Regions from separate parts of the Streptomyces sp. NPDC093252 genome, predicted to be linked through region 2. Evidence: riboswitches for the same ligand, from Rfam matches in the RefSeq annotation. Region 2 holds a riboswitch; each other region holds the start of a gene.
The links. Region 2 has a riboswitch for cobalamin ahead of AB0O01_RS22895 (ribonucleoside-diphosphate reductase subunit alpha). Riboswitches for the same ligand answer to the same signal wherever they lie in the genome.
Positions count from the first base shown of each region.

Region 1: it holds a riboswitch for cobalamin, as region 2 does, so the genes downstream of both, AB0O01_RS02680 (ABC transporter substrate-binding protein) here and AB0O01_RS22895 (ribonucleoside-diphosphate reductase subunit alpha) in region 2, are expected to answer to the same signal.
Region 3: it holds a riboswitch for cobalamin, as region 2 does, so the genes downstream of both, metE (5-methyltetrahydropteroyltriglutamate--homocysteine S-methyltransferase) here and AB0O01_RS22895 (ribonucleoside-diphosphate reductase subunit alpha) in region 2, are expected to answer to the same signal.
Region 4: it holds a riboswitch for cobalamin, as region 2 does, so the genes downstream of both, AB0O01_RS16085 (energy-coupling factor ABC transporter permease) here and AB0O01_RS22895 (ribonucleoside-diphosphate reductase subunit alpha) in region 2, are expected to answer to the same signal.

Region 1 covers NZ_JBFBEM010000001.1:654,055-661,558, reverse strand. Annotated here, with positions in the region: gene AB0O01_RS02700 (VanW family protein) at 1-170, shown strand, start outside; gene AB0O01_RS02695 (Ppx/GppA family phosphatase) at 274-1,224, shown strand; gene AB0O01_RS02690 (ABC transporter ATP-binding protein) at 1,426-2,202, opposite strand; gene AB0O01_RS02685 (iron ABC transporter permease) at 2,199-3,275, opposite strand; gene AB0O01_RS02680 (ABC transporter substrate-binding protein) at 3,278-4,288, opposite strand; cobalamin riboswitch at 4,385-4,511, opposite strand; gene AB0O01_RS02675 (class I SAM-dependent methyltransferase) at 4,601-5,350, opposite strand; gene AB0O01_RS02670 (MFS transporter) at 5,347-6,702, opposite strand; partial or broken gene AB0O01_RS02665 (ATP-grasp domain-containing protein) at 7,128-7,504, opposite strand, start outside.
Region 2 covers NZ_JBFBEM010000010.1:330,887-338,390, forward strand. Annotated here, with positions in the region: gene AB0O01_RS22880 (helix-turn-helix domain-containing protein) at 1-750, opposite strand, end outside; gene AB0O01_RS22885 (hypothetical protein) at 843-1,118, shown strand; gene AB0O01_RS22890 (ribonucleotide-diphosphate reductase subunit beta) at 1,031-2,056, opposite strand; gene AB0O01_RS22895 (ribonucleoside-diphosphate reductase subunit alpha) at 2,047-4,506, opposite strand; cobalamin riboswitch at 4,616-4,769, opposite strand; gene AB0O01_RS22900 (GNAT family N-acetyltransferase) at 4,815-5,336, opposite strand; gene AB0O01_RS22905 (XRE family transcriptional regulator) at 5,479-6,072, opposite strand; gene AB0O01_RS22910 (GntR family transcriptional regulator) at 6,069-6,827, opposite strand; gene AB0O01_RS22915 (hypothetical protein) at 7,435-7,504, shown strand, end outside.
Region 3 covers NZ_JBFBEM010000007.1:323,479-330,982, reverse strand. Annotated here, with positions in the region: gene AB0O01_RS17235 (type III polyketide synthase) at 1-1,075, shown strand, start outside; gene AB0O01_RS17230 (cupin domain-containing protein) at 1,242-1,802, shown strand; cobalamin riboswitch at 1,889-2,112, shown strand; gene metE (5-methyltetrahydropteroyltriglutamate--homocysteine S-methyltransferase) at 2,281-4,593, shown strand; gene lysA (diaminopimelate decarboxylase) at 4,809-6,173, opposite strand; gene AB0O01_RS17215 (SAV_915 family protein) at 6,244-6,645, opposite strand; gene AB0O01_RS17210 (alpha/beta hydrolase) at 6,830-7,504, opposite strand, start outside.
Region 4 covers NZ_JBFBEM010000007.1:16,047-23,550, reverse strand. Annotated here, with positions in the region: gene AB0O01_RS16105 (DUF6099 family protein) at 1-364, opposite strand, end outside; gene AB0O01_RS16100 (nucleotide pyrophosphohydrolase) at 630-998, opposite strand; gene AB0O01_RS16095 (cell division protein SepF) at 1,036-1,425, opposite strand; gene AB0O01_RS16090 (DUF4142 domain-containing protein) at 1,691-2,470, shown strand; cobalamin riboswitch at 2,512-2,697, shown strand; gene AB0O01_RS16085 (energy-coupling factor ABC transporter permease) at 2,727-3,437, shown strand; gene AB0O01_RS16080 (energy-coupling factor ABC transporter substrate-binding protein) at 3,470-3,820, shown strand; gene cbiQ (cobalt ECF transporter T component CbiQ) at 3,827-4,585, shown strand; gene AB0O01_RS16070 (ATP-binding cassette domain-containing protein) at 4,582-5,460, shown strand; gene AB0O01_RS16065 (methylmalonyl-CoA mutase subunit beta) at 5,707-7,504, shown strand, end outside.

The DNA.
Region 1 (7,504 bases), on a different contig from region 2:
TCGAGCCCGGCACCCGCGAGGGCGCCGCCGACCAGTGCGTCCCGCAGACCCCGCTCGAAGGGTTCGATGTCGCCGTCGACCGGGTCTTCAAGAACGGCGGCCAGGAGGTCAAGCGGGAGACCTTCAACACCCGCTACACGCCCCGTGACGAGGTCACCTGCGACGCCTGACACCCGCCCGGAACCGGCCCCGCCCCGGGCCGGTTCCGGGCAGAGCGCGTCAAAACCGCACAGGTGCACGCATCACCGCAGCCGCTCCGGGTACGCAACGCCGATGAGGCTGAGTGTGATTGACGCGGGTTCGAACACCGTGCGGCTGGTCGTCGCGGACACCAAGGACGGGGTACCGCTCCCCGTGCACACCGCGAAATGGAAGCTGCGCCTGTCCGAACAGGTCGGGACGGGCGGGGCGCTCGGGGAGGCGGCCACCGAACAGCTCGTGCAGTCCGTGGCCAGGGCCGCCCGGACCGCCGCCCGCTGGGGCGCCCCGCGCCCGCTGGCCTTCGCCACCGCCGTCGTCCGCAACGCCCCCGACCGCGCCGAGGTGCTCGCCGCCGTCCGGGACCGCGCCGAGGTCGGTCTGCGCGTCCTGCCCGGCGAACTGGAGGCCGAGCTGACCTTCCTCGCCGTCCGGCGCTGGATGGGCTGGCGGGCCGGGCCGCTGGCCCTGTTCGACATCGGCGGCGGCACCCTCGAAGTGGCCTTCGGCCGGGGCCGCACGCCGGACTTCGCGATCTCCCTGCCGCTCGGCGCGCGACGGCTCACCGACGACTTCCTCGCCCACACCGACCCGCCCGCCCCGGCCGACATCCTCGCCCTGCGCCGCGAGGTGCGCCACCAACTGCGCGACGCCGGGGCACGGATCCGCTGGGAGCATCCGCACACCGCCGTCGGCACCTCACGGACCTTCCAGCAACTGGCCCGGCTGTGCGGGGCCGCGCCGGGGCGCCACGGTCCGTTCGTCCAGCGGGAGGTGGCCCGCGGTGCGTTGCGCTCCGCCATCGACCGGCTGGGGGCGCTGCCCGCCGGTGAACGTGGGGAACTGCCCGGGATCTCGGCTCCGCGGGCGCGGCAGAGTCTGGCCGGGGCGATCGTGGGGCACACGGCGATGAAGCTCAGCGGGCTGAAGACGCTCGCGGTGTGCCCGTGGGCGCTGCGGGAGGGGATTTTGTTGCGGTACTTGGAGGATGGGCCGGAGTGGTGGGGGGATTCTTTTACCGGGTAGGGGGGCTCCGGGTGGGTGGGTAGGTGCGGGTTGTGGGGGTTTTGCGCAGTTCCCCGCGCCCCTGGGTGGGGGGTGGCTGGGTGGAGTGGGTGGGTGCGGGTTGGGGTCGCTCTTCGCGCAGTTCCCCGCGCCCCTCAGGTGCGCAGGTTGCCGGGCCCTCTCAGGTGTGCAGGTTGCCGGGCCCATGGTTGGGGGGTGGGTTCATGTTGTCGGTAGGAAGGTCACCTGGGGGGAATTGGTTCGGGGGTGGATGGTTACCTCGGTTTGTACGCCGTACACCTTGGCCAGGAGGTGGGGGGTGAGGACCTCGGTGGGTGGGCCGGAGGCCGTGACGCGGCCCTCGTGGAGGACGTAGAGGCGGTCGCAGTAGTACGCGGCCAGGTTGAGGTCGTGCAGGGCGACCAGGACCGTGGCGGGCAGGTCCCGCAGCGCGGCGAGGACGGCGAGCTGGTGGCGGATGTCGAGATGGTTGGTCGGCTCGTCCAGCACCAGCAGCGCCGGCTGCTGGGCGAGCGCGCGGGCGATCAGCACCCGCTGCCGCTCACCGCCGGAGAGCTGGTCGAAGGGCCGGTCGGCGAGCGCGGCGGCGTCCACGGTGTCGAGCGCGTCGGCGATCAGGCGCAGATCGTCCCCGGTGTCGCCGTCCAGGAGGCGTTTGTGCGGGGTGCGGCCCATCGCGACCACCTCACGCACCGTCAGATCGAAGTCGGCGCCCGCCTCCTGCACCACCGCCGCCACCGTCCGGGCCAGCCGCCGCACCGGCAGCGTCCAGGCGTCCGCCCCGTCCACCCGGACCGTGCCCGAGGCCGGGCGCAGCACCCGGTACACGGCCCGCAGCAGACTGGACTTGCCGCTGCCGTTCGGGCCGACCAGGCCGATCACCTCGCCCTGCCCGGCGCGCAGCGACACCTCCTCCACCAGCCGCCGGGCGCCCGCGCTGAGCGTGACCGTGTCCACGACGAGTTCGGCCGGGCTCATGCCCCTCCTCGATCCGTACCGCGCCGGGCGTCCCGGCGCATCAGCCACAGGAAGAACGGTCCGCCGCACAGCGCCGTGAGTACCCCGACCGGGATCTCCAGCGGCGCGGCCACCGTCCGGGCCGCCACATCGGCCCAGACCAGGAACACCGCCCCGCCCAGCGCGGCCGTGGGCAGCACCCGGCGGTGGTCGCCGCCCACCAGCAGCCGCACCGCGTGCGGCAGCATCAGGCCGACGAAGCCGATCGGCCCGGCCGCTGCCACCAGCACCCCGGTGACCAGCGACAGCAGCACGAACATCCGGGCCCGGAACCGGGCCACGTCCAGCCCCATCGTGGTCGCCGCCTCCTCACCCGCCAGCAGCAGATTCAGATTCCTGGCCTGCGCCAGCAGCACCGCGATCCCCAGGCCCAGCGCGGCGGACGGCAGCCACAGCGTGTTCCAGTTGACCCCGCCGAGCCCGCCCAGCGTCCAGGCCAGCACCTCGCGCGCCTGGTTGCCCCGGTCGGCGGTGAGCAGCAGCAGATTCATCGCCGCGGTGAGCACCGCCGCGATGGCCACCCCGGCCAGCACCAGCCGTACGGAGGTGATCCGGCCGCCGGTGCGGGCGGTGGCGTACACCAGCAGCAGTGACCCCAGGGCGCCCGCGAAGGCCGCCCCCGACAGCGACACCGGCCCCAGCACGGTCAGTCCGAACACGATCACCATGACCGCCCCCAGCGACGCCCCCGAGGACACCCCGAGGAGATAGGGCTCGGCCAGCGGATTGCGCAGCAGGGCCTGCATCGCCGTTCCCACCACCGCGAGCCCCGCGCCGACCACCGCGCCCAGCAGCACCCGCGGCGCCCGCACGTCCAGCACGATGGTCTCCCGGGCCCCGGACCAGTCCGGCTCGACCCAGCCCGCGCCCAGCGCGTGGGTGACGATCCCCCACACCTGCCCCGGCGGGACCCGCACCGAGCCGATCGCCAGCCCCGCCGTCAGGGAGACCAGCAGGAGCAGGGTGAGGGCGAGCAGCGTCCCGGCGAGGGTCAGCCGCCGCCCCGTCGCCCCGGCCCGGTCGGCGACGGGCACCGTCACTCGAAGCGCTCCGGGTGCAGCGCGGGCGCCAGGTCCTCGACCGCGTACGCCGACCGGATGCCGACCAGGGCGGCGGTCAGCGGCAGCACCGTGAAGCGCCGGTTCTTGATGGCCGGTACGTCCGCGAGGGCGGGCTGCGCCAGCAGGAACTCCTTCTTCCGCTCGACGCTCCCGGCCCCGGCGTAGTCGTAGATCGCGATGACCTCGGGCCTGCGCTCGACGACCTGCTCCCAGGAGACGTCCCCGAAGACCTCGTCCAGGTCGGCGAAGACGTTCTCGCCGCCCGCCAGCCGGATCAGCTCGCTGCCCAGCCCCTTGCCGCCCGCCGTGAACGCCGACTTGTCGCCGCTGTCGTACACGAACACCGGCACCGGATCCGCGCCCCGCACGGCCGCGGTCGCCTTCGCCACCCGGCCCTCCAGCTCGGCTATCAGGTCGTCCGCCCGCTCCGGCACCCCGAAGATGTCGCCGACGGTGCGGATCTCGTCGTAGGTGTCCTTCATGGTCACCGACTGGTTCTCGGCGCAGTACTCGCGGTTGAGGTAGGTGTCGATGCCCGCGTCGGTGAACGCCTTCCGGGAGCGGCCCTCGTTGTCGGCGAAGGCGCTGCCGTAGCCGCCGTAGACCAGGTCGGGTTCGGCCTCCAGGACCGTCTCGAACGACGGTTCCTTCTCGGCCAGTTCCGGGATCGCCTCGAAGTCGGCCCGCAGTTCGGGCAGCACCGCCGAGTCGGGGAACGCGGTGCCGGCCATCCGGTCCTTCAGGCCCAGCGCGAGCAGCAGTTCCGCCGGGTGCTGGTGGATGGTGACGACCCGCTCGGGCGGCGCGTCGTAGGTCGTCGTCACCCCGCAGTTCTCGACGGTGAGGGGGAAACCGGCGGCCGAAGCGGCCGAGGTGCCGGACGGTTTCGGATCGGTGGCCTGCTCGCCGGAGGCGCCGCAGCCGGTGGCGAGCAGCACCGCCGACAGGGCGAGCGCCGCGACCCGGGCGGGCATACGGGCAGGCATACGGGCAGGGGTGGACAGCGGGGGACGGAACGGGCCGTCGTACACGGTGAAGCCTCCTGGGGAGTCCGCGCTCCTCGGAACGGGCCCGCGACAGGCCAGTGTCCTGACTCCCGGATCGACGTTCTCCCCCCGCCTTCCCGCGCCGCGCGCAGTGGCATGCCGAAGGGTGCACTCCCCGGTCACAGTGGCGGGACCGTGCCGGACTCGCACCGGCTTCCTGATTCCCGTCGCGGTGTTGACCTCGTGATCCTACGTTCCGTCCGGCCCTGGTCAAAGGTCGGGCATGTCACACCCCGCGCCCCACCGGACCCCTTACGCCTCGCGGACCGCCCGCAGCACCAGCCGCTCCGCCTCCTCGTCGTAAGGGCGGCCGTCGAAGCCGCCGAAGATCTCCACCCGGCCGAACCCGGCCTCCTCGGCCAGCCGCCGCAGCTCCACCGCGCTGTACACGAACCACACCAGGGTCGCCCGCGTCACCCGCTCGCCCCGCACCAGCACCCAGTCGCTGCGCAGCCGCGCCCAGTCGTCCAGCACGGTGTCCGTCTGCACCATCAGATCCTCCCCGCGCCGCACCACCTTCGGCGGCGTCACCCGGCGGGCCAGCAGTTCCTTGCCCGCGAGGTCCAGCACCAGCGTGCCGCCCGGCACCAGGCAGTCGTACAGGGTGCGCAGCACCCGCGCGTTGTCCGCCGGGTCCTCGAAGTAGCCGAACGAGGTGAACAGATTGAGGACGACGTCGAAGGCGCCGGGCGCGGAGTACGCGCGGGCGTCGGCACGGACATGGGTGACCTCGGCGCCCGCCTCCGCCGCCCGCGCGCGGGCCCGGTCCAGCAGGGGCGCGCTGCGGTCCACCCCGGTCACGGCGTGACCGGCCAGGGCCAGCGGCACGGTGAACACCCCGGCACCGCAGCACAGGTCCAGGACGCGCGAGCCGGGCGGGAAGGCCAGCAGCGGGGAGTCCGCGACGAGTTCGGCGGCCTGGGTGCGGCGCTGTTCGGAGAAGAGGAAGTCATGGAACTCCGACCAGAAGTCGTCGTCCTGGAAGCCGCCGGTCCGGGTCATGAGGGTTCGGTCTCCTTGGTGGGGGTGGGGGACTCGGTCCCCTGGGCCCGGGTCTCCTGGGCCTGGATCTCCTGGGTCCGGGTCTCCTGGGTCCGGGTCCCCTTGGTGGGGGAGGGGGTCTGGGCCTCCTGGGCCGTGGCGGGGGCCCGGGTCCCCTTGGTGGGGGTGGGGATCGCCCCGGTGGGCCGGGGGCGGCGGCGCAGGGTCAGCAGGAGCGGGGGCAGCAGCAGGCACTGGGCGGCGGCCAGCAGCCAGAACGCGCCAGGGTTCCCGGCCTGTTCGCCGAGTCCGTAGAGCTGGCCGCCGACCACCCCGCTCGCGCCCGCGCCGAGCCCGGCCGCCAGCCGCTGCTGGCCGAAGACCACCGCGTCGGAGCGTGGGCTGCGGGCCAGCGCCTCCAGGTCGTTCTTGAGGAACAGCACGATGTCGCCCAGCGTGATCAGTGCCCCGCCCGCCAGCAGCGCCGGACGGCTGCCGACCGCCAGCACCGCGAGCCCGCCCGCCAGCCCGGCGAACCCGACCGCGAGGGCGAGCGCGTACGGCATCCGGCGGATCAGGTCCGACGCGAGCGGCTGGACGACGATCACCAGGGCGAAGCACAGCAGCAGCACCAGGCTGTAGAACTCGGTCGACGCCCGCTCGACCGCGTACACCGCCAGGAAGTGCTGGAAGTGGAAGTAGAGGTAGAAGGCGAGGACGTTGGCGGCGAAGGGGAGGGCCGCGATCCCGGTCAGGAGCCCGCCCGGCACCCCGCCCGGCCGCCCCTCGCCGACCGCGGGGAGCCGCGTGTGCCCGAGGGTGACCAGCGCGAACAGCGCGGTCACCGCGACGAACAGCCCGCCCGGCGCCGACAGCACGAACGGCCCGGCGACCAGCGGACCGACCGCCATCCCGGCGTTGAGTGCCGCGTTGCCCGCCGACAGGAACGCCGGTCGGCGCTCCTCGGCCACCCCGTGCACCAGATACGCCTTGTTGGCGGGCAGATACAGCGCCGCCCCGCAGCAGGTCAGGATGAGCGCCGGGACCGCCAGCGGCGGCCAGCGCAGCGCCGCCAGCATGCCGAGGAACCCGGCCGTGCGGATCACCAGCGCCCACAGCATCGTGCGGCGCAGCCCGATCCGGTCGGCCAGCGCCCCGCCCGCGATCCCGCCGGAGAACTGCACCAGCGCCGCCGCCGCGAGCACCACCCCGACCGTGCCGAGCCCCATCCCCAGCCGCTCGTGCAGGAACACCGACATGAACGGCAGCACCATGAAACTGCCGAGCGGGATCAGGAACGAGCTGAGCAGGAGGAAACGCAGGGGCCCGGAGAGGGCGGCGAGCCACCGCCCACCCGGAACCACCGCACTCATCCGCCGGCCACCCGGGAACCGGGCCCGGAACTGGGCCCGGAACTGGGAGCGGTGCCTGGACCGGGACTTGGACCCGGACCTTGACCGGAACCGGGACCTTGACCGGGACCCGGACCGGAACCGGGACGGGAACCCGGACCTGGACCTTGACCCGGACCGGAGCCGGGGCCGGGGCCCTGACCCGAACCGGGGCCGGAACCCGGACCGGAGCCGGGGCCGGAACCCAGACCCGGACCCGCACCTGGACCTGGACCTTGACCCGGACCGGAACCGGGGCCTTGACCCGAACCGGGGCCGGAACCCAGACCGGAGCCGGGGCCGGAACCCGGACCTGGACCGGAACCCAGACCCGGACCCGCACCCGCACCCGCACCCGGACCTTGACCTTGACCCGGACCGGATCCGGAACCCGGACCCGGGAACGCCTCCGTCAGCACCCGTACCCCGTTCGCGGCGGCCACCGCCCGGTGGGTGGCCAGTTCCGCCGTCTCCGCCTCCGCGTACACGATCCCGGCGTAGCCCCGGCTGTCCGCGAGGTGCTCGACCGGGTCGCCGACCGCCTTCACCGGGTACCAGGCGGGAGCCCCCGGCAGCGCCGCCAGCCGCTCCAGCCCCGCGACCCCCGTGAACACCCCGGGCGCCGCCGGATAGCCCAGCACGAACGCGACCGCGGGACCGCCGGGCGGGTCGGCGTCCATCAGCCCGGGGCGCCGGCCGAGCGCGGCCTCGACCATCGCCTCGTACACATTGACCCCCAGCGCCCGGCACAGCCCCTCGCCGACCAGGGCGCCGCCGATGCGGG
Region 2 (7,504 bases):
GAAGCGGCGAGCGAAGGTGCGCGGTGACATCAGCGCCCGCGCGGCGAGCTGCTCGACCGTCATCTCCTCGGCGAGGTGCTGGTCCATCCAGGCCAGCACCCCGCCGACGGTGTCGCAGGCCGAGGCGGGCAGCGGCCGTTCGACGAACTGGGCCTGGCCGCCGTCCCGGTGCGGCGGCACCACCATCCGCCGGGCGATCCGGTTGGCGACATCCGTGCCCTGCTCCTTGCGGACGATGTGCAGACAGGCGTCGATCCCGGCGGCGGTCCCCGCCGAGGTGATCACCGGATCGTCGTCCACATACAGCACGTCCTGCTCGACCCGGGCGCGCGGAAAGCGCCGGGACAGCTCCTCGGCGTGCATCCAGTGGGTGGCGCAGCGCCGCCCGTCCAGCAGCCCGGCGGCGCCCAGCACGAACACCCCGGAGCAGACGCTGAGCACCCGCGCCCCCCGGTCGACCGCCCGGACCAGCGCCTCCAGCAGCGCGGGCGGATAGTCCCGTACGACGTACTCGTTGCCCGCCGGGACGGCGATCAGGTCGGCGCTCTCCAGCCGCTCCAGGCCGTGCTCGGTGGTGAGGGTGAAGCCGGGGACATGGGTGGTCAGGCTGGGGCCGTCGGCGGAGACCACGGCGAAGTCGTAGACCGGCAGTCCCTCCTCGCTGCGGTCCATGCCGAAGACCTCGCAGACGACCCCCAGCTCGAAGGGGTGAGCGCCGTCGAGCAGCACGACGGCCACGTTGTTCAGCATGCCGCCAGTGTGCCGCGCCCTTGGCAGGAAATCGAGGCCGTACGGCAGTCCTGCCACTGTTGGTAAGGAGTATGGGGTCGGACACTGATGTCATGACTAGCGCACAGACAGAAGGACTCATCGGCATGCTGGCCGTTCTCGGCATCCTGCTCCTCGTGATCCTCCCCGCGCTGATCGGCGCGGTGCGCGAGGCGCGCATCGACCGCCAGCTCAGGGAGGCCGAGCGGGGGGAGAACGAACGGGGGGAAACGGGCCGTGCGGAAGCGGGGCGTGCGGACGCTCAGAAGTCCTCGTCCAGGTCCACGGTGCCCTCCACCGCCACCTGGTACGCCGAGGGCCGCCGCTCGAAGAAGTTGGTCAGCTCCTGAACCCCTTGCAGTTCCATGAAGGCGAAGGGGTTCTCGGAGCCGTAGACCGGCGCGAAGCCCAGCCGGGTCAGCCGCTGGTCCGCGACACACTCCAGGTACTGCCGCATCGACTCGGTGTTCATCCCCGGGAGCCCGTCGCCGCACAGGTCGCGCGCGAACTGCAGCTCGGCCTCGACGGCCTCCCGCAGCATGTCGGTGACCTGCTCCTGGAGCCGGTCGTCGAACAGCTCCGGCTCCTCCTTGCGGACGGTGTCGACCACCTCGAACGCGAACGACATGTGCATGGTCTCGTCCCGGAAGACCCAGTTGGTGCCGGTGGCCAGCCCGTGCAGCAGACCCCGGCTGCGGAACCAGTAGACGTAGGCGAAGGCCCCGTAGAAGAACAGCCCCTCGATGCAGGCGGCGAAGCAGATCAGATTCAGCAGGAACCGCCGCCGGTCCGCCGCGCTCTCCAACTGGTCCAGCTTCTCCACCGAGTCCATCCAGCGGAAGCAGAACGCGGCCTTCTCCCGGATGGAGGGGATGCTCTCCACGGCCGCGAAGGCGGCGTTGCGGTCCTCCGGGTCGGGGAGATAGGTGTCCAGCAGCGTCAGATAGAACTGGACGTGCACGGCCTCCTCGAACAACTGCCGGGAGAGATAGAGCCGCGCCTCGGGTGAGTTGATGTGCTTGTAGAGCGTCAGCACCAGGTTGTTGGCCACGATCGAGTCACCGGTCGCGAAGAAGGCGACCAGCCGCCCGATGAGATGCTGCTCGGCCGCGCTGAGCTTCGCCAGATCGGCGACGTCCGAGTGGAGGTCGACCTCCTCGACGGTCCAGGTGTTCTTGATGGCGTCCCGGTAGCGCTCGTAGAAGTCGGGGTAGCGCATCGGGCGGAGCGTCAGCTCGAACCCGGGGTCGAGCAGGTTCTGGCTTCGGTGGGTGGACATCACTGGCATGCCTCGCAGGACTCGGGGTTCTCCAGGGAGCAGGCGACGGCCTCGGGATCGGCGGCCTGCTGCACGGGGATGGACGGCTCGGGGCGGCTGCTCTGCCCCTGGGCGGCGCGCGCGATCCGGGTCGCCGGGCGCGAGCGCAGGTAGTACGTGGTCTTGAGCCCCTGCTTCCAGGCGTAGGCGTACATCGAGGACAGCTTCCCGATGGTCGGCGTCTCCAGGAACAGGTTCAGCGACTGGGCCTGGTCGAGATACGGGGTACGGGCGGCGGCCATGTCGATCAGCCCGCGCTGCGGGATCTCCCAGGCGGTCCGGTACAGCCCCCGCACCTCCTCCGGGATCCACCCGAACCCTTGCACCGACCCATTGGCCTCGCGCAGCGCTTCCCGCGTCCGCGCGTCCCACACCCCCAGATTCTTCAGATCCTGCACCAGATACGAGTTCACCTGAAGAAACTCACCCGACAGCGTCTCGCGCTTGAACAGGTTGGACACCTGCGGCTCGATGCACTCGTACACCCCGGCGATGGAGGCGATGGTCGCGGTCGGGGCGATGGCCAGCAGCAGGGAGTTGCGCAGCCCGGTGACGGCGATCCGCTCGCGCAGCGCCGCCCACCGCTCGGGCCAGGTCGGGGTCACCCCGTAGTGGTCGGGGTGCAGTACCCCGCGCGCGGTACGGGTCTGCTCCCACGCCGGGAGCGGGCCGCCGCGCTCGGCGAGATCGGCGGACGCCTCGTACGCCGCCAGCATGATCCGCTCGGCGATCCGGGTGGACAGCGCCTTCGCCTCCGGCGAGTCGAAGGGCAGCCGCAGCTTGAAGAAGACGTCCTGGAGGCCCATCGCGCCCAGGCCGACCGGCCGCCAGCGGGAGTTGGAGCGGCCCGCCTGCTCGGTCGGGTAGAAGTTGATGTCCACGACCCGGTCGAGGAAGGTCACGGCGGTGCGGACGGTCTCGTCCAGCCGCTCCCAGTCGATGCCGTCCGGCCTGCCCTGATCGACGAAGGCGCCGAGATTGACCGACCCCAGATTGCAGACGGCCGTCTCCCCGTCGTCCGTGACCTCCAGGATCTCCGTGCAGAGGTTGGAGGAGTGGATGACCTGGCCGGGCTCGGCGGTCTGGTTGGCGGTGCGGTTGGCGGCGTCCTTGAAGGTCATCCAGCCGTTGCCGGTCTGCGCGAGGGTCCGCATCATCCGCCCGTACAGCTCGCGGGCGGGGAGGGTCTTACGGGCCAGCCCCTTGGCCTCGGCGGCGCGGTAGGCCGCGTCGAACTCCTCCCCCCACAGATCGACCAGCTCCGGTACATCGGCCGGGGAGAACAGCGACCAGATCCCATCGTCCCCGACCCGCCGCATGAACTCGTCCGGCACCCAGTGGGCGAGGTTGAGATTGTGCGTCCGGCGGGCGTCCTCACCGGTGTTGTCGCGCAGCTCCAGGAACTCCTCGATGTCGGAGTGCCAGGTCTCCAGATACACCGCCGCCGCGCCCTTGCGCCGCCCGCCCTGGTTCACGGCGGCCACGGACGCGTCGAGGGTCTTCAGGAACGGCACGATCCCGTTGGAGTGCCCGTTCGTCCCCCGGATCAGCGAACCGCGCGACCGGATCCGGGAGTACGACAGCCCGATGCCACCGGCGTGCTTGGAGAGCCGGGCGACCTGGTGGTAGCGGTCGTAGATGGAGTCCAGCTCGTCCTTGGGAGAGTCGAGCAGATAGCAGGACGACATCTGCGGGTGGCGCGTGCCGGAGTTGAAGAGGGTGGGGGAGGAGGGGAGGTAGTCCAGCCGGCTCATCAGCCCGTACAGCGCCGTCACCTCGTCCAGCGCGCGGGCACTCCCGTCCTCCGCGAGCCCGGCGGCGACCCGCAGCAGGAAGTGCTGGGGGGTCTCGATCACCTTGCGGGTGATGGGGTGGCGGAGGAGATAACGGCTGTGGAGGGTACGGAGGCCGAAGTAGCCGAAGCGGTCGTCGGCGGTGGGGTCGATGAGCGCGTCGAGGTGGGTGGCGTGCGCCTGTACGAAGGCGTGGGTGCGGTCGGCGATGAGTCTCTCGCGGTGGCCGGTGGCCACGGAGCCGGTGAAGGAGGTCACGCCCTGGGAGGCGGCCTCGGCGGCGATGGAGAGGGTCAGCAGCCGGGCGGCGAGGCGGGAGTAGGCGGGGTCCTCGGAGATCAGCCCGGCGGCGGCCTCGGTCGCCAGCTCCCGCAGCTCCGTCTCGTCCGCACGGGCGGAACGGCCCCGCAGCGCGGCGGCGGCGACCCGGCCGGGGTCGGCGTCGGGGAGGTCGGCGGTGAGGCCGGTGAGGGTGCGGAGGAGGGTGGTGCCGGGGGTGTCGGGGTCCGGGGTGGGAGTGGCTCCGGGGACGGTTGCGGGAGTGACTCCGGGGACGGCTGCGGGGGTGGCTGCTGAAGCCGGGTCTGCTGGCGCGATCGTCACGTGGGGCTCTCCCTCGCTCGGCACGGGGCCTCGGGGAGGGCAGGGGGCGGTGACTCACGAGCGCGGGTGTGTGCCGCGCGCCGCGTCCACCGGCCCATTCCACGAGGCCCGGACGTCATGGCACCCGGGCCGGGTGGCCGGGCGCGCTGTCGGCAGGTCCTCGGACTGACCATGGCGGGACACGGGGCTGAATGGCTCCGCGAATACGCACAAGTACACCGTTGCGGGACAGTTCCGGATTCGCACCGGATTCCCCTGCGGCGACAGCGAGCATGAGCATACATGTAGTGCCCGGCTGTCGTGTCACCCCCAGATGTTGTGTCGCGGTGGTTTCAGAGTGTCAACTCATAGGTGAGGAGAGTGAGGTCGTCCAGGTGCGGGACGGGACTCCAGTCCCGGTGCGGGGTGCGGACGAAACCGAGCCGTTCGTAGAGGCGGTGGGCGGCGTGCATCTCGCTCTGCGTGGACAGCACGATGCGGTGGGCGCCGGCGGCGCGGGTGACGCAGGCGCGGACGAGGGCTTCGCCGATGCCGTGTCCGCGCGCCTTGGGGGCGACGGCGAGCATCCGGATCTCCGCCTCGTCGCCGGTCGCGATGTCGGCCATGGGGGTCGCTCCGCGTGGGACGAAGGTCACGGTGCCGGCGATGCCGTCGGGGAGGTCGGTGAGCCCGTCGGGGGCCTCGGCGACGAGGATCTCGGCGTGGGCGGCTCGGGCGGCGACGTCCTTGAGGACGGGGAGGTAGGGGTCGTCGGGGCCGAAGTCGAGGTAGCCCTCGGTGAGGTAGGTGTCGGCTACGAGGGTGCCCAGGTGGGGGTATTCGGTGGGGGTGGCGGGTCTGATGCGGGTGGTCATGGGGTGAGTTTGGGGGGTGGGGGCGCGGGGTTCTGGGGTGGGGGTGGGGGTGTCGGGTGCGGGTGGTGGTGGGCTGGTCGCGCAGTTCCTCCCCCAGAGGGGGTACCCCCAGCGCCCCTGAGGGGGATGAGGGTGGCGGCGTTTAGAGGGTGGCTGGACGTGCCCGTGACCACAGTTCCTCTGCGTGCTCCCGGAACCGGTCGGCCATGCCTCCGTCGCCGTGCGGGCGCAGATGCAGGAGGGGTGAGTCGTGGCCGACGAGGCGGGCGAGGTGGGGCGTGACGAGGAGGTCGTCGTCGAAGCGGAAGACGCTGAGGCTGACATGGTTCACGGCGTCCTCGGCCGCCGAGTGGCGCAACTCCAGCCCTTCCGAGGTGCCGAGCCGCTGGAGGTGCTCCAGGGTGATGCGGATGCGGGTGGAGACGCTCAGGGCGGTGTCCTCGACGGCCTCGCGCTGCCGGGTGACCTCCCCCTCGGGATCACCGACCAGGAACCGGACCCGGACCCCGGAGGCGACCTTGCGGCGCAGGGTTTCCGGGAACGCCGGGACGGAGGTGAAGAAGAAGTAGTTGGTGTAGCCCGCGAGGAAGATGTCCCGGGTGGCTCTGTCAGCCAGCTCACCCCAGAGCGAGGAAGGTGCGGCGGACCGGTAGGGGTAGGTCTGGAGGATCTCCCGGTCGGCGCCGGTCTTGATGCGGTCCCTGGCCACCCTGGGCAGGCTCCGTGCCCTCCTCATGGCCGGTCGACCCCGAACTCGTACGCGACTTCCCAGCGCACATCCGGCACGACGATGTCCGCCGTCTCGACGGGGCGTCCGTCCGTGTCGTAGTAGGTGCGCTCGATCGTGAGCAGCAGGTCACCGAGGCTGATGCCGAGCAGGTTGGCCTGTTCCTGGGTGGCCCGGCCGGGGCGTGGGATCTCGACGGCGGTGTCGATGACGACGCCGATGGACCTCATGCGCTCGACCACGCCCATGCCCGCGAGCGGACCCATCTCGGGGAGCACGACAGGAGTGCCGTCCGTGATCGCCATGGGCTCCCACGACTCGGAGAGCTGGACCGGCTGACCGTCGCCGAGGAACTCGTACCGCGTGACGACGCAGAGGTCTCCGGGCTCGATGGCCAGGCGCTCCGCGATGCGCTCCGGGGCGGGGGTGCGGGCGGCGCTGTGCGCCTCCCAAGTTCCGTTCTTTCCCTGCTCCTTCATGTCGGCGCGGAACGGTGATCCGCCCCGCTGTTCCCGATGCCGGGAGCGGACCATACGGAGTCGTGGGCGGGGCTTGCGGACGTACGTCCCTGATCCGGCGCGGCCTTCCAGGAGTCCCTCGATGATCAGGCGGTCGACGGCACGCTGGGTGACGTTCCTGCCGACGCCGTATTCGTCGGCGAGCTGCGCGCGCGACGGCAGGCGCTCACCGGCGGCCCATTCTCCCGCGAGGATGCGGGCGCGCAGCACGTTGGCTACCTCAAGGTAGGGCGCCTCTCGGGGCATGGGTGGCTCTCTGATTTCCCTTGGCGGTCGGGCAGTTCACCCTCGTCGACATTGACAAGCTACTGCATCAGGTGAAAGCTACTTAAGCAGAAACACCGTACGTGATGATGCGCTCACGGGGGAGCCCTGTGTCCACTTCCAGCTCACGAGCCGCGATGCTCGCCATCCGGTTCCAAGTGCTCGCGGGACGCTCGCCTCAAGTGGAAGGAATCCAAGGGCGTATTCGCATTGCGGTAGAGCTTCCCGCCCGCCTCCCGGCCGCTCAGCAGGAGTCACTGCTCATTGCCCTGGCGGACGCTGACCGCTACGGCCACGAAGTAACCGCCGAAGGGGCCTGCGTATGGGCGGAGATCGACCGCGACCCGTCCGAAACAGAACCCCGGCAAGGTGGCTAGACCTGCCGGGGCGTCGCCAACCTGAGAGAGCAGGTCGACATGACCAACCTTATCCACACGGTCCTGCGCTGGACGCTGACCCTGTTACTGCCCGGCTCGGGCAAACGGCGGGCCGGTGCCTGTCCTGTCTGCCGGAACCCCGCGTCGCGCGGGCGCGTCCCCACCACTCCACCGTCACCCAGGCCCCGCATCCCCGCCCAACGGACCGCCCGATGAACGCCGGAACCCCGCCCCCGCCCGGACAGTCCCGGATGACCGTCGAGACGTACCGCGTCCGCCCCG
Region 3 (7,504 bases), on a different contig from region 2:
CAAACGCCATATCGTCCAGCCGCTGGACCGCACCCTCAGGCATCCGGGGCTGGAGGCGCGCAACGACACCTACGAGGCGGAGGCCAAGGCACGGGTGCCCGATGTGGTGGAGCGGGCGCTCAAGCACGCCGGGCTGGGGCCCCGGGACATCGATGTGATCATCTATGTGTCCTGCACGGGCTTCATGATGCCCTCGCTGACCGCCTGGATGATCAACGCGCTGGGCTTTCGCAACGACTGCCGGCAGATCCCCATCGCCCAGCTCGGCTGCGCTGCGGGGGGCGCCGCCATCAACCGGGCGCACGACTTCTGCATGGCCCACCCGGGCTCCAACGCCCTCATCGTGGCCTGCGAGTTCTGCTCGCTGTGCTACCAGCCGACCGATCTGACGGTCGGCAACATGCTCTCCAACGGGCTGTTCGGGGACGCGGTGGCGGCGGCCGTGGTGCGCGGGATGGGGGGCACCGGTATCGAACTGGAGGCGAACGGCTCCTATCTGGTGCCGGACAGCGAGGACTGGATCGCCTACCGGGTGCGGCCCACGGGCTTCCACTTCATGCTCGACCGGCGGGTGCCCCGCACCATGGAGCAGCTCGCCCCGGCGCTGACCTCGCTGGCCGCCCAGTACCGGCGGGACGCCAGTGCGCAGAACTTCTATCTGATCCACGCGGGCGGGCCGCGCATCCTGGACGATCTGAGCCACTATCTCGCCGTGCCGCCGGAGATGTTCCGCTTCAGCCGGGCCACGCTCGCCGAGTACGGGAACATCGCGAGCGCGGTGGTGCTGGACGCGCTGCGCCGGCTGTTCGAGGAGGGCGGCTGCGCGCCGGGGGAGCTGGGGATGATCGCCGGGTTCGGGCCCGGTATCACCGCCGAGATCACCCTCGGCCGCTGGACCACCGACAGCCCCGAACCGGCTGCCGAGCAGGGCGCCGGTGCGGGGGTGCGCGCCGATCCGGCCACCGAGACCCCGCGCCCGGCGGGTGACGACGGCACCGGCCCGGTCCGGGTGCCCGCGCAGACCCCGGCACCCACGCCCGGCCCGGCGGCGGTGTCCACGGAGGGTCCGGTATGAGGACAGCCGTGGCCGTCCGGCCCGGGGCCGCGGCTGGGACAGGGATCGGGACCGGGATCGGGACCGGGACCGGGATCGGGACCGGAGCTGGGACCGGGTCCGGGTCCGGGCCAAGGTCAAGGCGGCCCAAGTCCAGGTTCGGGTTCGGGTTCGGGTTCGGCGCGCGGTGACGGGTGGTGGCGGGTCCGCCGGGCCGCTGATCCTGCCGCCCGGCCGGGGGCGGACCGTGGCGGTCGCCGCCCAGCGGGTCACCTTCAAGGTGACCGGCGAGCACTCCCGGGCCGCCTCCACCTTCGAGGTCGTCGTCCCGCCCGGCTTCGACGTGGGCGCCCACACCCACACCCACAGCGAGGAGTTGTTCTACGTCATCGAGGGCGAGCTGGAGGTGCTCGCCTTCGAGCCGCTGGTCCGGACCCCGGACCACTGGCGGGAGTGGGAGTCCGCCGCCGGGGAGCGGGCCGTGCGGGCGGGCCCCGGCACCCTGCTGTTCGTCCCGCCCGGCTGCCCGCACGCCTTCGCCAACTCCGGCCCCGAACCGGCCCGGGTGCTGTTCCAGGCCGCCCCGCCCCCGGCGCACGAGCGGTACTTCGAGGAACTCCTCGACATCCTCGCCGCCGGAGGAGAGATCGATCACTCCGCCATCGCCGCCCTGCGGCTGCGCTACGACGTCCAGCAACTCACCCCGCTGCGCTACGACCCGCCCGCCGCCCCGGTGGACACGGTCTAGGCGCGGCGTTCCCGCTCCCGTGCCGTGCCCGCTCCCCCGGGCACGGCACGGGTGGGACGTCATGTACGGGCGGGGCGCGAGCGGCTAAGGTGACCGGCGTTGCTGGTTCGCCCCGTCCGCCAGGCGGGAGCGTCGCAAGAGGGAACCCGGTGGGAATCCGGGACTGCCCCGCAGCGGTGAGTGGGAACGACCGCCGTCATACGCACTGGGTCCGGGAGAACGGGCCTGGGAAGCGACGGCCAGTAGGGGTCCTGACCTCGTCAGGACGCGCCCGCGAGTCCGAAGACCTGCCAGCGGCCCGTGCGCGAACCACTCGTGCGCGGATATCCCGGTGACCCTCGCGGGCGGGTCGGCGAACAGAGTCAGGCGGACCACCGCGCACCGCAGTCGCGCGGGCCGGGCCGCCCGGTTCCGTCTCCCTTCGCGCCCTCGTCCCGTCGCCGGGATCTCAGGGATTCATCTCGCGAAGGAGATCTCCGTGACAGCCAAGTCCGCAGCCGCGGCAGCACGGGCCACCGTGTACGGCTACCCCCGCCAGGGCCCCCACCGGGAACTGAAGAACGCCGTCGAAGGCTACTGGAAGGGCCGCGTCACCGCCGACGCCCTCCGGGACACCGCCGCCGGACTCCGCCGCAGCAACTGGCGGCAACTCGCCGACGCCGGGATCGACGAGGTCCCCACCGGCGACTTCTCCTACTACGACCACGTCCTCGACACCACCGTCCTGCTCGGCGCGATCCCCGCCCGCCACCGGACCGCCGTCGCGGCCGACCCCCTGGACGGCTACTTCGCCATGGCCCGCGGCACCCAGGATGTCGCGCCGCTGGAGATGACCAAGTGGTTCGACACCAACTACCACTACCTCGTCCCCGAACTGGGCCCGGACACCGCCTTCACCGCCGACCCCGCCAAGCAGGTCACCGAGCTGACGGAAGCCCTCGCCCTGGGCCTCACCCCCCGCCCGGTACTGGTCGGCCCGGTCACCTACCTCCTCCTCGCCAAGCCCGCGCCCGGCGTACCCGCCGACTTCGACCCCCTGACCCTCCTGGACCGGCTCCTGCCCGTGTACGCCGAGATCCTCGCCGACCTCCGCGCGGCCGGCGCCGACTGGGTCCAGCTCGACGAACCCGCCCTCGCCGCGGACCGCACCCCGGCCGAACTCAACGCCGCCGAACGCGCCTACCGGGACCTCGGCACCCGCACCGACCGCCCGAAGCTGCTGGTCGCCTCCTACTTCGACCGCCTCGGCGACGCCCTGCCCGTCCTGGCGAAGGCCCCCGTCGACGGACTGGCCCTGGACTTCACCGACGCCGCCGCGGCCAACCTCGACGCGCTCGCCGCCGCCGGCGGACTGCCCGGCAAGCGCCTGGTCGCCGGAGTCGTCAACGGCCGCAACATCTGGATCAACGACCTCCAGAAGTCACTGTCCACCCTGGGCACCCTCCTCGGCCTCGCCGACCGGGTCGACATCGCCGCCTCCTGCTCCCTCCTGCACGTCCCCCTCGACGCCTCGGCCGAACGGGACATCGCACCCCAGATCAGGCGCTGGCTGGCCTTCGCACAGCAGAAGACCGCCGAGATCGTCACCCTCGCCAAGGGCCTCACCCAGGGCACGGACGCCATCACGGCGGAACTCGCCGCCAACCGCGCCGACCTCGCCTCACGCGCGACCTCGCCGATCACCCACGACCCGGCCGTACGCGACCGGGCCGCCGCCGTCACCGACGCCGACACCCACCGCTCCCTCCCCTACGCCGACCGGACCACCGCCCAGCGCACCCGCCTCGGGCTGCCCCTCCTGCCGACCACCACCATCGGCTCCTTCCCCCAGACCACCGCCCTGCGCACCGCCCGCGCCGACCTGCGCACCGGCCGCATCGACACCGCCGGGTACGAGGAGCGCATCAGGACCGAGATCCGGGACGTCATCTCCTTCCAGGAGAAGGCGGGCCTGGACGTCCTGGTGCACGGCGAGCCCGAACGCAACGACATGGTCCAGTACTTCGCCGAACAGCTCACCGGCTACCTCGCCACCCGCCACGGCTGGGTCCAGTCCTACGGCACCCGGTACGTCCGCCCGCCGGTCCTCGCCGGGGACATCTCCCGCCCCGCACCCATGACCGTCCGCTGGACGACCTACGCCCAGTCACTCACCGACCGCCCCGTCAAGGGCATGCTCACCGGCCCGGTCACCATGCTCGCCTGGTCCTTCGTCCGCGACGACCAGCCCCTCGGCGACACCGCCCGCCAGGTCGCCCTCGCCCTGCGCGACGAGGTGAGCGATCTGGAGGCGGCGGGCACGGCGGTCATCCAGGTCGACGAGCCCGCCCTGCGCGAGACCCTGCCCCTGCGCGCCGCCGACCACCCCGCCTACCTCGCCTGGGCGACGGAGGCGTTCCGCCTGACTACGGCCGTGGTCCGCCCGGACACCCAGATCCACACCCACATGTGCTACGCCGAGTTCGGCGACATCGTCCAGGCCATCGACGACCTCGACGCCGACGTCATCTCCCTCGAAGCGGCCCGCTCCCACATGCAGGTGGCCCGCGAACTCGCCGCCCACGGCTACCCCCGCGAGGCGGGCCCCGGCGTCTACGACATCCACTCCCCCCGCGTCCCCGGCCCCGAAGAGGCGGCGGCCCTCCTGCGCACCGGGCTCAAGGCCATCCCGGCCACCCGCCTCTGGGTCAACCCCGACTGCGGCCTGAAAACCCGAGGCTGGCCGGAAACCCAGGCGGCCCTGGAGAACCTGGTAACAGCAGCCCGCACCCTCCGCGAGGAACTCGCCTGACCGGCGCGCAGCAAGAGAGCGCGGGTCGGAGGGAAACAGCCAACAACTGATCCATCCCCCAGGGGGCGCGGGGAACTGCGTCCCCAGCCCCCACCAACCCGCACCCGCCCGGGAGCCCCCCGGGCGGGCCACCAGACGCAACCCACACCCCCAACCCCAACACCCCCCAGGGGCGCGGGGAACTGCGCAACCAACCCCCACCACCCCCACCCCCTTCACAACCCCACATCCCGCACCCACATATCCCCCACCGACTCCCTCCGCACCAGCACCCGCGCCCGCCCGTCCCTCACCGCGACCACCGGTGGACGGCCGACCATGTTGTACCCGGACGCCATCGACAGGTGATACGCCCCCGCGACCGGCACGGCGAGGAGATCGCCGGGGCGGATGTCCCCGGGGAGTTCGATGTCCGCGGCGAGGACATCGCCCGCCTCGCAGTGCCGGCCCACCACCGTGACCGGCACCGCCGCACCCCCCGCCCGGCCGATCAGCCGGGGCGCGTACCGCACCCCGTACAGCGCCGGACGCGGGTTGTCGCTCATGCCGCCGTCGACGGCGACGTAGGTGTGCGAGCCGGTGTGCTTGACGGCGACGACGTGGTAGAGCGCGATGCCGGCGGGGCCCGCGATGGCCCGGCCGGGTTCGATGATCAGGCGGGGTACGGGCAGACCGGCGGCCGTGCACGCCCCGGTGAGTTCGGCGCGCACCCGGCGGGCGAGGGCGGTGAGGTCGAGGGCGGGCTCGCCGGGGCGGTAGGCGATGCCGTGGCCGCCGCCGAGGTCGAGTTCGGGCAGGGTGACCCCGTGCTGGCGGTGGAGGGCGGCCATCAGCCCGACGAGCCTGCGCACGGCGGCCAGATAGGGCTTGACGCCGGTGATCTGGGAGCCGAGATGGCAGTGCAGCCCGGTCAGTTCCAGTTGGGGCTGGTCCAGGATGCGGGCGATGGCGTGCTGGGCGTAGCCGTCGGAGATCGAGAGGCCGAACTTCTGGTCCTCGGTGCCGGTGCGGATCTTCTCGTGGCCGCCCGCCGAGATCCCGGGCACCACCCGGACCATGACCCTCTGATGCCCGTCGGGCCCGACGGCCGCGGCGAGCCGGGCGATCTCGGAGGGGCTGTCGATGACGATCCGGCCGACGCCGAGGCGCAGGGCGCTCTCCAGGTCGCGGGGTGTCTTGGCGTTGCCGTGCAGCACGATCCGGTCGGCGGGGAAACCGGTGGTGACGGCCAGCTCCAGTTCCCCGGCGGAGCAGACATCGAGGCCGAGGCCCTCGTCCGCGACCCAGTGGACCATGGCCCGGCACAGGAACGCCTTGGCGGCGTAGAGAATTTCGGTGTCCGGGAAGGCGTGGGTGTAGGTGCGGCAGCGGTCGCGGACCTCGGCCTCGTCCAGGACGTAGACGGGGGTGCCGAAGCGGTCGGCGATCTCGGTCAGTCCGACCCCGCCGACGGTGACCTCGCCGGGCCGGGGCTCGGTGGTGGCGGCGGGCCAGACGGAACGGGCGGCCGGGCCGGGGGCGGTGGCGGTGTCCGGGGCCGGGGCGGTGGCGGGGGCGGTGGTGTCGTGGAGGGTGGTCATGGCGCGGCGGGCCTCCTCTGTGGTGCCGGGCGGGGGGAGGGAGGGAGCGGGGGCGGGGTCCTCGGGCGCGTCAGTCGATCCAGAGGGCGAGCGCGGAGACGAGGGCGGCGGCGCCGGTGAGCCGCAGGGCGGTGCGGGCGCCTGCGGGGCGGGGCGCGGGGGCGGCCGGGCGGGGCGCCGGGTGCGGGGCGGGGGCGGAGAGCTGGGGGTCGACGGTGAGGGCCGTGACCCCCAGCGGTGCGGTGAGGGCGCGCAGCGCGGGTTCGGCGAGCCGGATCCACGGCTGTCCGACGCCCAGGGTGGCGGTCAGCCGCCGCTCGGAGGTGAAGGCGACGGCGGTGCGCTCGCCCAGCGGGGTGCGGAAGAGCCGGGCCGCGCACCCGGACGGTCCCGGCCGGACCGGTACGTACAGGGGTCCGGCCGGGAACCGTTCACAGGGCTCGGGGTCGTCCGCGCACAGGATGTCTGCCATGGGTGCCTCCTGGAGGCCGTGCTCGGGTCGGGCGGGGCGTCGTGGGCCCCGAACGCGGGGAGGCGGTCGGGGCTCATCGATGACGCTATGCCCGGTATCCCCGGGAACGGGGGGTGTCCTGACGGGACGCTGACGGCCGGGGGCGGTACGCATACGGATCACTGACGCGGGCGGCGGGGCGCGGTCAGGCGGGGGTGTGCAGGGCGGTGTAGAGGGTGTCCATGATCTGGGTGCGGGCGGCGCGGGCGGCGGGGGTGCGGCGCAGGGCGTCGAAGAGGACGAAGCCGTGCACGGTGCCGTGGTAGCGGACGGAGACCACCGGTACCCCGGCGGCGCGCAGCAGGGCCGCGTACGTCTCCCCCTCGTCGCGCAGGATGTCCGCCTCGGCGGTCAGCACCAGCGCCGGGGGCAGGCCCGTGAGGTCGGCGGGGTCGGCGCGCAGCGGGGCGGCGGTGGGGTCGGCGCGCCGGGCGGGGTCGGGGACGTACTGGTCCCAGTAGCTGCGCATGGCCGCCCGGGACAGGAAGGGGCCGTCGGCGAAGCGGTGGGCGGAGGGGGTGGCGAGCGCGGCGTCGGTCACCGGGCAGACCAGGATCTGGTGGACCGGCTGTCGGTCGCCGTGGCGGCGGGCGAGCAGGGTGAGCGCGGCGGCGAGATTGGCCCCGGCCGACACCCCGACGACGGCGATCCGGGTGCCGTCGAGCCCGTGCCGGGCCCCGTCCCGGGCCAGCCAGCGCAGCACGGCGTGGCACTGCCGCACGGCCACCGGGTGGCGGGCCCCGGGGGGACGGTCGTAGTCGGGTACGACGACGGCGGCGTCGGCGCCGAGCACCAGGTCGCGCAGCAGGCCCCAGTGGGC
Region 4 (7,504 bases), on a different contig from region 2:
ACTGCCAGTACGTCCCCTCGTCGGCCGCCGAGCTGGCCACGCCAACCAGGGCTATCCCCACCTCGCCGAGGAGTCCGCCGAGGTACATCAGGGCCTGCCGGGCGTCGCCCAGCTCCGTGAGCTGGGCCGCGCGCAGTTCGCCCGGGGCGAGCTTCGGCTCGTCCAGCACTCCGCAGCCGCGGCCCGCCAGTTCGGTGAGACCGAGGGCCTCACCCCGCAGCTCCGGCGGTCCGAAGACCGCGAGTCTGCTGCCGATCGCCTGTGCCAGACACTGCGCCTGCCACACCTCTGCCAAGGTCTCCGATATGCCGCCGTCCACCGCCAGCGCCCGCCTGCTCGTCACGATGAGCCGCACCGCGTCCATGGGCTGCCCCGTCTGTCCGCCCGAACTCCGCTGTCCACTACCCAGAGTGAGGGTGAGTGAGACGAAAAGCCAGAGGAAGACGGAAATCTGCGGACACTAATTCAGATTCGCCCCACGAATTGATTACGGAGGGTAGTAACGGAGTGATCGAGTCCCCGAGTTGTCCGGACTCGTCTGGCTTTTCGCCGACCGCCGCCCCCGTCACTCACGGCACAGCGGCCCGTGCGGAGCGGGGTGCTCACGGCGCGGGGCGCCGGGGCGGTGCTCACGGCGCGGGGAAGCGATGTTCGTTGCGGTCGATCTTCGCGTCCAGCGCGGCGAGCGGATCCACCCCGAGCACCTCGCACAACTGGAGGAGATACGCCAGCACATCGGCGACCTCGTCCCGCACCCGGTGCGCGGTGTCCGGGTCGTCCATCACCCGCGCCGACTCCTCCGGCGTCAGCCACTGGAAGATCTCGACCAGTTCGGACGCCTCCACGCTGAGCGCGGAGACCAGGTTCTTGGGTGTGTGGTAGCGCTGCCAGGCGCGGGCCGCCGCGAACTCGGCGAGGCGGCGCTGAAGGGCGGCGAGGTCGGGCCGGGCGGGGTTTCCGTTCCGGTCGTCGGGGGTGTCACTGTCGCTGTCGCTCATGGGACTCACGGATCAAGGATGTCGGTGTCGGGTGTGGTCAGTGGCCGGGCGCGCCCATGCCCGCCATCAGGCCCTGCACTTCCGTGCCGGGCGGGGTGAGCAGGAACACATTGCGGTCCACCCGGTGCATCCCGCTGTTCAGGCCGAAGACCACGCCGGTACTGAAGTCCAGGACGCGTTTGGCGACATCGGGTTCGGCGCCGGTGAGGTCGAGCAGGACCGGGATGCCGGACATCAGGGTCTCGGCGACCTCGCGGGCGTCGGCGAAGATATTGACCCGCAGCACCACGAAGCGGCGGCGGGCCTCGGTCTCCGCGTCCGGCAGCGCCCGGTGCCCGACGGCCGACGGCCAGGCGTCCCGGCCGCGCAGCGGAACGACCTGGGCGAGCCCCTCCCACTGTTCATCGGTGACATCGCGTCGGTTCACCGGCTCCCCCGATCCGTCTCGTCGTGTCGTGCCATGCGCCGTGTCGTGCCTCGGCACGGCCTGCACCAGCCATTCTTACGCCAAGTCACCCGTTCGGCCCACCAACGACACGGTGTGCGACCGACTCGTACAAAGGTGTGACGTACTGCATAGGGTCCGGCCGGGAAATCCGCGGGTGCGGTGACGATTTTCGGGCACGCGTCCGTATCTCCTGTCGTACCGCGTCGTACGCCGTCGTACGAGTCCGTTCGTGTCAGGAGGCCGCATGCCCTTCTCCCGCACCAAGGTGGGAAGCATCTTCGTCTTCGGTGCCATGGGTCTGACCCTCACCGCGCTCGCCTACCCGGCCATGCTGGGGGTGGAGACCACCACCGAGGACCAGAACCGGATCATCGCCAACACCCCGTGGGGGCCGCTCACCGAGGCGGACCGGGACTTCGTGGTGAAGGTCCGGGCGGCGGGGCTGTGGGAGTACCCGCTGGGCGAACTGGCCATGGAGCGGGGGACGACGGCGGAGATGAAGGAGGCGGGCAAGCATCTGATCGTGGGGCACGCGGGGCTGGACGAGCTGTGCCGCAGGATCGCCCCCGATCTGAACATCACCCTGCCCAACCAGGCGAGCCCGCAGCAGCAGCAGTTCGTGGCGACGGTCGCCGCCGAGCAGGGGAAGTCCTTCGACTCCACGGCCGTGCAGATCATGCGGGTCACCCACGGCCAGATCTTCCCGGTGGTCGCCAAGACCCGGGCCAACACCCGCAACACCCTGGTCCGCCAGCTCGCCGACCTCGCCAACGACACCGTCCTGGACCACATCACCGTCCTGGAGAAGACCGGGCTGGTCAACCACGACCAGGTCAACTTCCAGCAGACGACCTCGCCCAAGCTGCCCAAGGACCAGCTCACCCCGCCGCCCCCGCAGCCCGGGGTGCCCGTGGTGGTGCTCACCCCGCGCCCCGATCTGGGGATCAACACCGCGAATCCGGCGCCGAGTCCGTCGGCGGCGACGGGGGCGGAGGCAGGGGCGGCGGCGGGGCAGACCGGCTGACCCCGCGGTCCGGGCCCGCTTGTCACCGTCCGGTCCGCGCACTACTGTCACCTCGCCTTGGTGAACGGGAAATCCGGTGCGGAACCGGTGCGGCCCTCGCCACTGTGATCGGGAAGTCCTGCTCCGGCCCTCACGGGCAGCCACTGGGTCCCTCGGGACCCGGGAAGGCGGAGCACGGGCGGTGGTACCCGTCAGCCAGGAGACCGGCCAAGGCGCGTCGTCCATCCACGAGGTGCTGGAGAGGGTCTGCTGAGCCATGCACATAGCCGAGGGTTTTCTGCCCCCGGCGCACGCGATCGCCTGGAGTGTCGCGTCGGCGCCGTTCGTCGTCCACGGAGTGAGAACACTCACCCGTGAGGTCAAGGAGCATCCCGAGAGCACCCTGCTGCTCGGGGCGTCCGGGGCCTTCACCTTCGTCCTGTCCGCGCTGAAACTGCCGTCGGTCACCGGGAGTTGCTCCCATCCGACCGGCACCGGTCTCGGCGCCATCCTGTTCCGGCCGCCGATCATGGCGGTGCTGGGCACCATCACCCTGCTGTTCCAGGCGCTGCTGCTGGCCCATGGCGGGCTCACCACGCTGGGCGCCAATGTCTTCTCCATGGCGATCGTCGGGCCCTGGGCCGGGTATGCCGTCTACCGGCTGCTGCGGCGGTCCGGCGCGCCGCTGATGGCGGCGGTGTTCTGCGGCGCGTTCGCCGCCGATCTGTCCACCTACTGCGTGACCAGCGTGCAGCTCGCGCTGGCCTTCCCCGACCCGGGCAGCGGATTCCTGGGCGCGCTCGCCACGTTCGGGTCCATCTTCGCCGTCACCCAGCTTCCGCTCGCGGTGAGCGAGGGGCTGCTGACGGTGCTGGTGATGCGGCTGCTGGTGCAGTCCAGCAAGGGCGAGCTGACCCGGCTGGGCGTGCTGGTCACCGGTACCGGCAAGCGGCAGGCAGAGGGACCGGAACAGGCGGTGGCGCGGTGAAGCGGAACACGAGGATCAAGCGGATCAAGCGGATCAAGAAGAGTACGAGGATCAATCTGCTGTTGCTGCTCGCGGTGGCCGCGCTCGCCGTGCTGCCGCTGGCGCTCGGGCTCGGGGACCACAAGGAGGAGCCGTTCGCCGGGGCGGACGCCGAGGCCGAGACGGCGATCACCGAGATCGAGCCGGACTACGAGCCCTGGTTCTCGCCGCTGTACGAACCGCCGTCCGGGGAGATCGAGTCGGCGCTGTTCGCGGTGCAGGCCGCGATCGGCGCGGGGGTGCTCGCGTACTACTTCGGGCTGCGGCGCGGGCGGCGGCAGGGCGAGGAGCGGGCGGTGGCACCGCCGGTGGAGTCCTCGGGTGACCCCGCCGCGCGGGGCTGAGGCCGGGTGCTGCCGATCGACGCGGCGGCGCACGGCAGCCGCTGGCGCCGCCGTCATCCCGTCGACAAGGCCGTGCTCGGTTTCGGGCTGACCGCGCTGGCGATCTCGCTGCCGCCCTGGCCCGGTGCCGTGCTGGTGCTGCTCACCGCGCTGGTGCTGCTGCTGGGCCCGGCCGGGGTGCCGGGGCGGCGGCTGTGGCGGGCCTACCGGGTGCCGCTGGGGTTCTGCGTCACGGGCGCGCTGCCGCTGCTGGTGCGGGTGGGCGGAACCGGCGGAACCGGCGGCTTCGTGGGGCTCGCCGAGGGCGGGCCGGTGCGCGCCGCCGAACTGCTGCTGCGGACCTCGGCGGCCTCGCTGGGGGTGCTGCTGTTCGCGTTCACCACACCGATGTCGGATCTGCTGCCCCGGCTGGTGCGGGCCGGGGTGCCGGCGCCGGTGGTGGATGTGGCGCTGGTGACGTACCGGATGAGTTTTCTGCTGCTGGACTCGGTGCGGCGGATCCGGGACGCGCAGGGCGCGCGGCTCGGGCACACCACCCGGGCGGCGCGGTGGCGGTCGCTGGCCGGGCTGGGGGCGACCGCGTTCGTCCGGGCCTTCGACCGGGCGGCCCGGCTCCAGTCCGGGCTGGCCGGGCGCGGCTACGACGGCACGCTCAGGGTCCTGGTCCCCGAGACCCGGGTGTCCGTCCGTTTCACCGCGGTGAGCGCGGCGCTGCTGCTGGCGCTGGCCGCGCTGACCCTCGTCCTGGAAAGGCCCCTGAGATGAACGCCCCCGCCGCCCCCTCCCTCCCCCTCGTCGCCCTGCGCGGTGCCGGTTTCGCCTACGAGGAGGGGCCCCCGGTGTTCGGCGGGCTGGACTTCGCCGTCGCCGAGGGGCGGGCGCTGGCGTTGCTCGGGCGCAACGGCAGCGGCAAGACCACGCTGATGCGGATGCTCAGCGGCGGACTGCGCCCGGCGTCCGGGGAGCTGAGGGTGGAGGGGCGGGTGGTCTCGTACGACCGGGCGGGGCTGACCCGGCTGCGGACCACCGTGCAGTTGGTGGTGCAGGATCCGGACGATCAGCTCTTCGCGGCGTCGGTCGGACAGGATGTGTCGTTCGGGCCGCTGAACCTGGGGCTGCCGGACGCGGAGGTGCGGGCCCGGGTCGCCGAGGCGCTGGCGGCGCTGGACATCGCCGCGCTGGCCGACCGGCCGACCCATCTGCTCTCCTACGGCCAGCGCAAACGGACCGCCATCGCGGGCGCGGTCGCGATGCGGCCCCGGGTGCTGATCCTGGACGAGCCGACCGCCGGACTCGATCCGGACGGACAGGAACGCCTGCTGGAGACCCTGGCCGGGCTGCGGGCCGGGGGCACGACGGTGGTCATGGCGACCCATGACGTCGATCTCGCCCTGCGCTGGGCGGACGACGCGGCCCTCCTCACCCCGGCCGGGGTCCACAGCGGCCCGGCGGCGACCGCCCTCGCCCGGACGGACCTGCTGGCGGCGGCCGGGCTGCGGCTGCCGTGGGGCGTGGCGGCGGCACGGCTGCTGCGGGCACGGGGGCTGCTGGGCGCGGACGAACGGGGCCCGCTGACGGCGGAGGAACTGGCGGCGGTGGGGGGCGGGGCGGGAGTGGGGTCGGGGGGGAACCCGGGGTAGGCCCGGGGTGGGGCCGGGGGTGGAACCCGGGGTGGGGCCGGGCGGCGGCCGGAAGGGCGGGGACACCCCCTGGAGTGCCCGGTCGCGCCCTCTAGAACACCTGGTCGTACCCCCTAGAACGCCTGGTCACACCCCCTAGAACACCTCGTCGCACCCCCTAGAGTGCCTCGTCACACCCCCTAGGAGAAGAAGGTCACAGCCGCGTCCACTGCTGCTCGTTCGGCGTTCTGGCCTAGCATCCGAGCCATGACGGTCCTGCCTGACGACGGGCTCTCCCTGGCCGCCGAGTTCCCCGAAGCGACGCATGAGCAGTGGCAGCGCCTGGTGGCGGGTGTCCTGCGCAAGTCGGGCAAGGAAGTCTCGGGAGCCGCGGCGGAGGACGCCCTGTCCACGCTGCTGGAGGACGGGCTCAGCACTCGTCCCCTCTACACCGCGCGCGACGGCGCGCCCGACCCCGGGCTGCCCGGCTTCGCCCCGTTCGTGCGGGGCGGCACGGCCGCCGGCGGCACCTCCGGCGGCTGGGACGTACGGCAGCGGCACGCGACGGCGGACAACGCGGCCGTGCTCGCCGATCTGGAGAACGGGGTCACCTCGCTGTGGCTGGTGGTCGGGGCGGAGTCCGGGATCCCGGTCTCCGGGCTGGCCGGTGTGCTGGAGGGCGTGTATCTGGATCTGGCGCCGGTCGCCCTCGATGCCGGGCCCGAAGTGGCCGCCGCCGCGCGGGAGTTGCTGCGAATCTCGGCCGAGGGGCGGGTCCTCCCGGCGGCGCTGCGCGGCACCCTCGGCGCCGACCCGCTCGGGCGGGAGGCACGGACCGGTGAGCCGGGTGACCTCACGGAGATCGCCGGTCTGCTGCGGCTGACGGAGGGCAGCGGGCTGCGCCCGGTGACCGTCGACGCCCTGCCGTACCACGAGGCCGGGGGGTCGGCGGCGCAGGAGCTGGGCGCCTCGCTGGCGACCGGGGTGGCGTATCTGCGCGAGCTGACCGGGGCCGGGCTGGGCGCGGCGGAGGCAGCGGCCCGGCTGGACTTCCGGTACGCGGCGACCGCCGACCAGTTCCTGACCATCGCCAAGCTGCGCGCCGCGCGGCGGCTGTGGGCGCGGGTCACCGAGGTGTGCGGGGCACCGAGCCCGCAGCGGCAGCACGTGGTGACGTCCTCGGTGATGAGCACGTCCCGCGACCCCTGGGTGAACATGCTGCGCGCGACGGTCGCCACGCTGGCGGCCGGAGTGGGTGGCGCGGACGCGGTGAGTGTCCTGCCGTTCGACCACGCGCTGGGCCGCCCCGACGCGTTCGCGCGGCGGATCGCCCGCAACACCTCCACCATCCTCATCGAGGAGTCCCATCTCGCCCGGGTGATCGACCCGGCGGGCGGCTCCTGGTACGTGGAGCGGCTGACGGACGAACTCGCCCGTGCGGGCTGGGAGTTCTTCCAGGAGATCGAGCGGGCGGGCGGTCAGGCCACGGCCCTGCGGTCGGGGCTGGTACGGGACCGGCTGGCGGCGACCTGGTCGGCGCGCAAGGCGAAGCTGGCGAAGCGGCGGGAGCCGATCACCGGGGTGAGCGAGTTCCCGTTCCTGGCGGAGAAGCCGGTGGTGCGCGAACCGGCGTCCGAGCCGGCGTCCGACGGGACGGCGTCCGCCGAGTCGACATCCGGCGGGCCGTCGTCCGGGGGACCGTCGTCCGGGGGACTGTCGTCCGGAGGGCCGTCGTCCGGGGGGCTGCCTCGGGTGCGGCGTGACGAGGACTACGAGGCGCTGCGCGCCCGCTCCGACGCCCATCTCGCCGCGACCGGGGCCCGCCCCCGGGTGTTCCTGGCCGCGCTGGGCCCGGCCGCCGCGCACACGGCGCGGCTCACCTTCGCCGCCAACCTCTTCCAGGCCGGGGGCATTGAGCCGGTCACCGAGGGCACCTTCGCGCGGAGCGGGGCGCGCGAGGCGTGCCTGTGCTCCAGCGACGCGCTGTACGAGGAGCGGGCCGGGGCGGAGGCCGCCGAGATGCGGGCGGCGGGCGCCACGCACATCTTCCTCGCCGGTCGCCCGG